DNA from 3 places in the Aminobacter sp. MET-1 genome. Region 1 is predicted to be linked to each of the others. Evidence: predicted binding sites of a transcription regulator. Region 1 holds the regulator's gene; each other region holds the start of a gene.
What was found. Region 1 encodes LexA, which represses DNA repair genes until DNA is damaged. Its sites were predicted from a motif close to TGTTCNNNNTGTGTTCNG; they were not measured.
Positions count from the first base shown of each region.

Region 1 (3,280 bases):
GACACCGTGGTGATCCAGGAAAACGCGCGTGATCTCGGCAATGGTGCGGTCGAAGTGCTGGAACCGACAGATCCCGGCCGCAACATTCGCCTCAGCGGCCTCGATTTCAGCGAAGGCGACCTCATCCTCGACGCCGGCCGCCTGCTCGATCCGGCAGCCCTCTCGCTGATCGCCTCCGCCAATCACCCCGACGTCCAGGTGGTGCGCGCACCACTGGTCGCGATCATCGCCACCGGCGACGAGCTTCTGCTGCCGGGTAGCACGCCCGGCCCCGACCAGATCATCTCGTCCAACGCCTATGGCGTCGCTGCAATTGCCCGCTCGATCGGCGCTCGTGTGCTCGACCTCGGCATAGCCGCCGACAGCACGGACGCCATCTCGGGGTTGGTCCAGAAAGCACTCGACGCCAAGGCCGATGTCATCGTCACACTGGGCGGTGCGTCCGTCGGCGACCACGACCTAGTGCATCGCGTGTTAACCGGCCTCGGCATGGATCTTTCGTTCTGGAAGATCGCCATGCGCCCCGGCAAACCGCTGATGTTTGGTCGCCTCGGCGCGACGCGCTGCGTCGGCCTGCCCGGCAATCCGGTCGCGAGCCTCATCTGCTCGCACATCTTCCTGAAGCCGCTGCTGGCAAAATTGGGCGGACGCTCTCACGTCGCCGACATCAGGGACGGTGTGCTCGATACGCCGATGCCGGCCAACGATCTGCGTCAGGATTTTGTCCGCGCTGTCGCACGCCAGACCCTTGATGGGCTCGTCGTCACGCCGTTTACGGTGCAGGATTCGTCCATGCTCCGGACGCTGGCCGACGCCAATTGCGCTGTTATCCGCGGCCCCTTTGCGGAACCGGCCGAATCCGGCAGTGCCTGCCGCGTGCTGATGCTGCGCTGAACAATCCCGCCGATAACCTTCACGAAATTTAAACAGTTGCGGAACACAACTGGAACAGATAGTGTTTGTTCCGGGTTTGTTTTTCTCGCGATTCCTTGGGGGCGGCGATGCTGACGCGCAAACAACATGAGCTTCTGCTGTTCATCCATGAGCGGTTGAAGGAGGCGGGCATCCCTCCATCCTTCGATGAAATGAAGGAAGCGCTCGACCTCGCCTCCAAGTCCGGCATCCATCGCCTGATCACCGCACTCGAGGAACGCGGCTTCATCCGCCGCCTGCCCAACAGGGCACGAGCGCTCGAAGTGCTGCGCCTGCCCGACTCGATTGCGCCCGGTCTCAACGCTGCCAGGAAGTTCTCGCCAAGCGTCATCGAAGGGTCGCTTGGCCGCAAGCCCGAGCCGTCGCGCCCGGCCGCTGCAAGCAACGACGACGATGCCGTGTCCGCCATTGCCATTCCAGTCATGGGACGGATCGCTGCGGGTGTGCCGATCGACGCGATCCAGCACCGGACACACACCATTTCGGTGCCGCCAGACATGATCATGGGCGGCGAGCACTATGCGCTTGAGGTCAAAGGCGACTCGATGATCGAGGCCGGCATTTTCGACGGCGACACTGTCATCATCCGGAATGCCAGTACCGCGAGCCCCGGCGAGATCGTCGTGGCCCTCGTCGACGACGAGGAGGCGACGCTGAAACGTTTCCGCCGCAAGGGCGCCTCGATCGCTCTGGAGGCAGCCAATCCCGCCTATGAGACCCGCATCTTCGGGCCAGACAGGGTCAAGGTGCAGGGCAAGCTCGTCGGGCTGATCCGCCGCTACTAGGGCAACTCCCAGAAGACGAAGCGTTTTCCGTCTCAAGTTGTGTAAGAGCAAAGACATTGAGCGTGGCCGCAATCCGAGGAGAGCGGAAATGGCGATGGTAGTCTTGAGATGCTTCGAGGCCGTATAGACCGCAGTTTCGAGCTTGCCGCATATGGCACGCTTGCCTGCGGTGGGCTATTCGGTCGTCGCGTTGTCTGGCTGTTTTCTCACCGCCTCTTGGCGATTGGGTGCAAGTCCCCTCGCCTCGCGGGAAAATTGGCGGTGCGCATGCCATGGCCGGTAGGGCTCGGTGATGGCATATTCGACCGATAGCACCGACGCGCCGCCCGCCACGACTGGCGTCAGATAGACCGCGGCGCTGCCCAGACGCGCCAGATCGCGCTTGGTCACTACGGTTGCGACCTGCCCGCCACAGACATCTCCAGCAGTCGCATCGTCGATGACGACGAGTGCAGCCGTTCGGCAGACTTGCCACGCCGCAGCAGCATTGGACGCGTGGACAACCGTCGCGCCGGATTGATGTCGAAGCGTGCACAAACCCGCGGAGCAGTGGAAGGCACTTGCGCCGGCGACGGTTTTGACGGCGTCCTCAGCTGGCGCAAGGCCTTTGGCCCGACCATTCGCAGGAAGGCTCTGCGGCGCGGCCCCAAAGCGTGGGCCATCGGCAGCCGGAGCTGCGGTCCCTCTGGTCTTCTCTGCATCCTGCGACGGCTTGCTAAGCTCTTCCACCGCCAACGCCCGCATCCAGTTGTCTGACGTGAACTGGTTTGGCCTTGGCCTGTTGACCGCGAGCTTGCCATCGTCGGTGGCGACGCCGACGAGGCGTCCATCTTCGGCCACGAGCACATCCGGCGACGGCGCGACGCCGATGACGAGCACGCCGGCCACGACGAATGGCACTGCGGCAAGGCGCAGCCAGGTCGTCGCCGTCGCAGCGACGACAAGGGCTATTGTCACCAGCACGACCGACCAGGTCGATACCAGCCCGACGGCGTCCAGCGGCGAGCGGTCGGAAATCCATTCGGCCATGGCGATCATGACGCGCAAACCGGCGCCCATGACATCGAGGAACGGCCCATCCAGTCCGAAGGGCATGGCTAGGCTGGCGAACACCGCGAACGGCATCACCAGCACCGATACGACAGGCATGACCGCCAGATTGGCGACGAGGCTGAGCGGCGACACACGCTGGAAATGCCAGGCGCCGAACACTGCCGTGGCGACACCGGCGATGATGGAGGTAGCGACAAGGCCGACTGTGGCGTTGCGCCCCCAGTGCCAGGCACGCGACCACAATGTCATCTCGCCAACAGGCTGTGCCTGCTCCTCACGGCGCTCGGACCACCAGCCATAGGCCCCGACGAGTGCTGCGGTGGCGGCAAACGACATCTGGAAGCTCGGACCGACCACCTCATGCGGCGACACCAGAATGACGATGATGGCGGAAATGGCGAGATTGCGCATCGTCAGCGCAGCACGATCAAACAGCACCGCAGTCAACATCACGGCCAGCATGACGAAGCTGCGCTGGGCCGCCACCTCTCCGCCCGAGATGAACAGAT
Region 1 is NZ_JAMSHL010000005.1:331,041-334,320, reverse strand. It holds gene glp (gephyrin-like molybdotransferase Glp) at 1-894, shown strand, start outside; gene lexA (transcriptional repressor LexA) at 1,002-1,718, shown strand; gene NDO48_RS10290 (ComEC/Rec2 family competence protein) at 1,893-3,280, opposite strand, start outside.

Region 2 (3,280 bases), on a different contig from region 1:
GCCCTCGATCAGATATCGAGAGCGTCCGCAGCTGCAAACTCGGCGCGTTCCTGGATGAAGCGGAAGCGCAATTCCGGCTTGGTGCCCATCAGTGCATCGACGGCATTCTTGGTGTCGTCTTCGCTTTCATTGACCTCGACCTGCAGCAGCGTGCGCTTCTTCGGGTCCATCGTCGTTTCCTTGAGCTGCGAGGCCATCATCTCGCCAAGGCCCTTGAAACGGCCGATCTCGACCTTGCCGCGCCCGGTGAATTCGGTCTTCAGCAATTCGTCCTTATGGGCGTCGTCGCGGGCGTAAGCCACCTTGCCGCCCTGGCGGATCGAATAGAGCGGCGGCACCGCCATATAGAGGTGTCCGCCACGGACCAGCTCGGGCATCTCCTGATAGAAGAAGGTGATCAGCAGCGAGGCGATGTGGGCGCCGTCAACATCGGCGTCGGTCATGATGATGACGCGGTCGTAGCGCAGGTCTTCTTCGCGGTACTTCGAGCGCGTGCCGCAGCCGAGCGCCTGGATCAGGTCGCCGATCAGCTGGTTGGACGCCAGCTTGTCGTTGCCGGCGCTGGCGACGTTGAGGATCTTGCCACGCAGCGGCAGGATCGCCTGCATCGAGCGGTCGCGCGCCTGCTTGGCCGATCCGCCTGCCGAGTCACCCTCGACGATGAACAGCTCTGCGCCCGCTGCCGCGTTCTGTGTACAGTCGGCCAGCTTGCCGGGCAGGCGCAGCTTGCGCACGGCGCTCTTGCGCGACACTTCCTTTTCCTGGCGGCGGCGCACGCGCTCGTCGGCGCGCGCGATCACCCAGTCGAGCAGCTTCGAGGCTTCCTGGGGATTGTCGGCAAGCCAGTGGTCGAACGGATCGCGGAGCGCTGTCTCGACGATGCGCATGGCCTCGACTGTCGCCAGCTTGTCCTTGGTCTGGCCGACGAACTCAGGCTCGCGGATGAACACCGACAGCATGCCGGCCGCCGAGATCATCACGTCTTCACTGGTGACGATCGAGGCGCGCTTGTTGCCAACGAGGTCGGCATAGGCGCGCAGGCCGCGCGTCAGCACGTTGCGGAAGCCCATCTCATGGGTGCCGCCGTCGCCGGTCGGGATGGTGTTGCAGTAGGAATTGACGAAACCGTCGCCGCCAAACCAGGTGACGGCCCATTCGACCGAACCGTGGCCGCTCTGCTTGTCGCTCTTGCCCGCGAAGATCTCGCGCGTGACCTGCATCTCGTTGCCGAGAGAAGCCTTGAGATAGTCGCCGAGGCCACCGGGGAAATGGAACACCGCTTTGGTCGGCGTTTCGTCCTTTTCCTTGATGAGTGCCGGATCGCAGCTCCAGCGGATTTCGACGCCACCGAACAGATAGGCCTTGGAGCGGGCCATCTTGCAGATGCGGGCCGGCTCGAAATGCGCACCCTTGCCGAAAATGTCGGGATCGGGGTGGAAGCGTACTTTGGTGCCGCGCCTGTTTTGGACGTCGCCGAGACTTTCCAATCCGCCCTGCGGGACGCCGCGCGAAAAACGCTGACGGAACAGTTTGCGGTTGCGCGCCACCTCGACTTCGAGTTGGTCGGACAGCGCGTTGACCACGGAGACGCCGACGCCGTGCAGACCGCCCGAGGTTTCGTAGACCTTGGAATCGAACTTGCCGCCGGCATGCAGCGTGGTCATGATGACCTCGAGCGCCGACTTGTCCTTGAACTTCGGATGCGGATCGACGGGGATGCCGCGGCCGTTGTCGGTGACCGTGAGAAAGCCCTCGGCGTCGAGCTCGACCTCAATGAAGGTCGCGTGGCCGGCCACGGCCTCGTCCATCGAGTTGTCGATGACCTCAGCGAAAAGATGGTGCAGCGCCTTTTCGTCGGTGCCGCCGATATACATGCCCGGACGGCGACGCACCGGCTCCAGCCCTTCGAGAACCTCGATGTCGGCCGCGCTGTAGCTGTCGCTGGCATCCTTGACCGGAGCAGGGCGCTTTGCCGCCGCAGCGGCTGCGACCAGCGGGTCGGCCGGACGGGACACGGGACGTGCGGGCTGATTGCCGAGATTGCCGAAAAGGTCGCTGTTGTCGTCCATGCTCAATACGATTTTTCCGAGCTGCGAATCACTTGGTCGAGTTTGCCAGTTTTGACGGTCTGGCAATAGTTCCTGATCTGTTCGTCCCCGGCCCGTTCGATATGCCCGAATTGGCCGTGAGGGTGCAACCATTCGTAAACGCTATCCGAAATCGCCGCGGTTGGGCGGCGACGGAAGCGGGTTTGTAAGGTTGCGGCTAACCTGTATTGCCCAATAACTGCTGCCCGAACATTCGGACATCAGGAAGGCCGCGCCCCCGTGCTTGACTTCGGTTCCTTGTTGCTCGCCACGGCCCTGTCCGGTGCGTGTCTGAGCGGAACGCTCGTCGCGATCTGGCTGACGGCGCGTCAGTCCCGTTTCGTTCTCACGATGGCGGTCGGAATACTACTTCTCGTCACCCATGTCATCGCCTTTTGGCTTTACGGACGCGATGCCTCACCCTGGCTCGGGCCGGCAATGCTGGCGTTGCTCGTCGCCGGCTTCTTTGTCGTCTTCGCTGCCGCCGACCAATACATCGAGCGCGGCTGGTCGAAACCCGCGGCGCTGCCGATCGCTGCGATCATCGCGCTGACGGTCGTGGCGACAGCGTTCGGCCTTGATGGCATCGGCTTTATCATCGCCTATTCGGCGGTCACTGGTATCCTGATCATGACGGCGACCGCATTCTGGACCTGCAAGGATGTCGACCGCCGCGTGCTCGCGCCGGTGTCGCTGCTCACCGGCAGCAGCGCCATATCCTTCGCACTGTGTGCCTTCGTCATCATCCAGCAGAAGCAATGGACACTTGGCAGCGTGCCTCATAACTGGGCCGAGGACGTGAACACTGTCGTCGTCGTCGCCTGCATGACGGCCCTTGGGGCACTCACGATCTCTTTCCATCATCTGCGCACCCAGAGCAGGCTGACCGAGGAAACGCTAACCGATCCGCTGACGGGGTTGATGAACCGCCGGGCACTCAATTCGCTGCATGGTGACACCAGCTTTGGGCAGCACATGGCGCTGGCCATGGTCGACCTCGACCACTTCAAGCGCACCAATGATGTTTTCGGCCATGCCGTGGGCGACCGGGTTTTGCAGCGTTTCGCCGATGTCGTCAGGCGCTACGCGAATGACGACGTCGAGGTCTTCAGGCTTGGTGGCGAGGAGTTCGCGATCGTCATGTCCGGAATGAGCGCGCTGGAGGCCTACGAAATCCTCCGCAAGGTCGGCGC
Region 2 is NZ_JAMSHL010000002.1:393,073-396,352, forward strand. It holds gene parE (DNA topoisomerase IV subunit B) at 9-2,069, opposite strand; gene NDO48_RS04585 (sensor domain-containing diguanylate cyclase) at 2,328-3,280, shown strand, end outside.
Region 2: a site for LexA is predicted at 2,137-2,154, ahead of parE (DNA topoisomerase IV subunit B). Genes of this name have one in related genera too.

Region 3 (3,280 bases), on a different contig from region 1:
AACAGGCACACCGCGTGTTTCCAGCACTTCGAGCGTCTTTTCGATGTCGAGGATGGCCTTGGCGCCGGCAGACACCACAATCACGGGCGTGCGCGCCAGCTCGTCCAGGTCGGCCGAGATGTCGAAGCTCTTCTCTGCGCCCTTGTGCACGCCGCCGATGCCGCCTGTCGCGAACACCTTGATGCCGGTGAGATGGGCCGCGATCATCGTCGCTGCCACCGTGGTTCCGCCGGTGCGACCTTCGGCGACCGCATAGGCGATGTCGGCGCGCGACAGTTTCATCGCGCCGCCGGTCATGGCAAGCGATTCGCGCTCGCCGTCCGACAGGCCGATCTTGATGCGGCCGTTGATGACGGCGATCGTCGCGGGAACCGCGCCTTCGTCCGAGATGATCTTCTCGACATTCGCCGCCATCGCCGAGTTGTCGGGATAGGGCATGCCGTGGGTGATGATGGTGCTCTCGAGCGCGACCACGGGCTTGCCGGCGGCAAGGGCAGCGGCAACAGGCGCGTGGACGTCGATGAAGGGGCGGGCGGTTTCGGGTGTCATCTTGATCTCCATGGGCGGCCTCATGCCATTTCCTTGGCTTGCGGCACAAGGGCCAGCATCTCTGCGAAGGCCTGTTGGTCGAGTTCCGGTACTGCGGAAGCGGTCTCGATGGCGAGCACGGCGGCTGCAATGCCTTCGCGCAGCGCGCGCTCCAGCGTAAGCCCGCGCATCAGCGCTGCGGTCGTGGCGCCTGCCAGCGCGTCGCCCGCACCTGTCACGTCGACAATCCGGCGCGGGGCGGGGGGCGCAACCTCGATCAACCCTGACGTGTCATAGGCGAAGACTCCGCTGCCACCGGCCGTGACGACGCCGCGCTTGAGCCCGGCGGCCCGCAGTCCACGCATGAATTCGGCCGGCGAGGAATCGGTGGTGGTGCCTGCCAGCACCCCCGCCTCGCGCCGGTTCATGTAGAGGCAGGAGAGCTTGCCGAGGATCGGCACCAACCGCACCGCCTTGGCCGGCGAAATGGCAATCGCAAACAGCGGCCTGTCGGCAATCTCTCCAAGCTTGGTCAGTGCCGCTTCGGGCAGGTTGGCGTCGCACAGAACTGCGTCTGCCGCTGTTATCGCCTCGCGTGCCTTGGCGCGCCGCATCTGCTTGGCGAAGGCGAGTTCATAGAGCCCCATGTCAGCCAATGCCGCCACCACGTCGCCGTCGCGGTCGAGCAGCGCCGTGTAGCTCGGCGTCGCCCTGTCCAGGAACACAACCGACAGGTCCTCGATGCCGTTCGCTGCGATCTCGGAGGCCACTGCTTCGCCTGCAGCGTCGCCGCCGCGCACTGACATCAGCGCACCGCGCGCGCCCCGACGAACTGCACCGCGCAGCGCGTTGAAGGCGCCGCCGCCGACCTCTTCGCTCATCGCGCCGGGGATCGAGGCGCCCGGCACGAAGGGCGCCGTCATGCGTCCCCTGCGGTCGACATGCGCGCCGCCGATGGCGAGGATCCTGGGTGATGTCATCAATGATATGTCCGGCCGGATTTCGAAGCGGCGAACTTAGTGCGCCGGGAGGTTGGCAGCAACCACGGCGAATCGCCTTCGCGGCCATTTGCTGGAGTTTGTCGCTTCGCTCGCATGCGACATCGGATCACGCATGTGTGTGAAACGAAAAAAGAACACCAGGCTGAATTGCGTTTTGTTTCAATCGGTTGGGTGCTCTTGCCAAATAAGAACAAAACAGATACAAATTTATATCGGTACCGGATCTGCCGGCCTTCATTGACGACCACGGGGTGATGTATCATGGCTCAGAATTCATTGCGGCTCGTAGAGGATAATTCGGTGGACAAATCTAAGGCTCTGGACGCGGCGCTGTCGCAGATCGAACGCGCCTTCGGCAAGGGCTCGATCATGCGCCTGGGTGCCAATGAGCAGGTTGTCGAGATCGGCACGGTCTCCACCGGCTCGCTCGGCCTCGACATCGCGCTTGGCGTCGGCGGCCTGCCGCGCGGACGTATCATCGAGATCTATGGGCCGGAAAGCTCGGGTAAGACGACGCTTGCCTTGCACACGATCGCCGAGGCCCAGAAGAAAGGTGGCATCTGCGCCTTCGTCGACGCCGAACATGCGCTCGATCCAGTCTATGCCCGCAAGCTTGGGGTCGATCTCGAAAACCTGCTGATCTCGCAGCCCGACACCGGCGAACAGGCACTCGAAATCTGCGACACGCTGGTGCGCTCGGGCGCCATCGACGTGCTGGTCGTCGACTCCGTCGCCGCACTTACCCCGCGCGCTGAAATCGAAGGCGAGATGGGTGAGTCGCTGCCGGGCCTCCAGGCCCGCCTGATGAGCCAGGCGCTGCGCAAGCTGACCGCCTCGATCTCGCGTTCCAACACCATGGTCATCTTCATCAACCAGATCCGCATGAAGATCGGCGTCATGTATGGTTCGCCTGAGACGACGACGGGCGGCAACGCGCTCAAGTTCTACGCCTCGGTCCGCCTGGATATTCGCCGCATCGGCTCGGTCAAGGACCGCGACGAGGTCGTCGGCAACCAGACCCGCGTCAAGGTGGTCAAGAACAAGCTGGCCCCACCCTTCAAGCAGGTCGAGTTCGACATCATGTATGGCGAAGGCGTCTCCAAGACCGGCGAGCTCGTCGACCTCGGCGTGAAGGCTGGTGTGGTCGAGAAGTCAGGTGCCTGGTTCTCCTACAATTCCCAGCGTCTGGGCCAGGGGCGCGAGAACGCCAAGCTGTTCCTGCGCAACAATCCCGAAGCTGCGCGCGAGATCGAGACGGTACTCAGGCAGAATGCCGGGCTGATCGCCGAAAAGTTCCTTGAGAACGGCTCGCGTGAGGATGATGGCGAGGATGAAGCCAGCGCCATGTGATTTGGCCCTGTGTCCGGTTGGCGGTTCTGTCGCTCGGCGCAGCTAAACGTTCAGCTCTTGTTCGAAACCGCCGGCCTTAGCGCCGGCGGTTTTCGTTTGTGGCAGCGACGGCCGCTTTGGCCTGTAATCTTGGCGGATATCAGCGCCTTTGCGGCGGCGGGGTTTCTGGACAGGGTCAAGGTGGGCAGCTAAAAGGCCAGTTCGAAATCCCGCCGGCAAAAGGCGGACATCTGTTCTGCTCGGCGACCAAAGGCGACAACATGAGTGGCGTGAACGAGATCCGGTCGACATTCCTCGACTACTTCAAGAAGAATGGGCACGAGGTGGTGGCCTCCAGCCCGCTCGTGCCGCGCAACGACCCGACCCTGATGTTCACCAACGCCGGCATGGTGCAGTTCAAG
Region 3 is NZ_JAMSHL010000002.1:123,362-126,641, forward strand. It holds gene NDO48_RS03165 (pseudouridine-5'-phosphate glycosidase) at 1-549, opposite strand, end outside; gene NDO48_RS03170 (carbohydrate kinase family protein) at 570-1,508, opposite strand; gene recA (recombinase RecA) at 1,791-2,879, shown strand; gene alaS (alanine--tRNA ligase) at 3,140-3,280, shown strand, end outside.
Region 3: a site for LexA is predicted at 1,649-1,666, ahead of recA (recombinase RecA). Genes of this name have one in related genera too.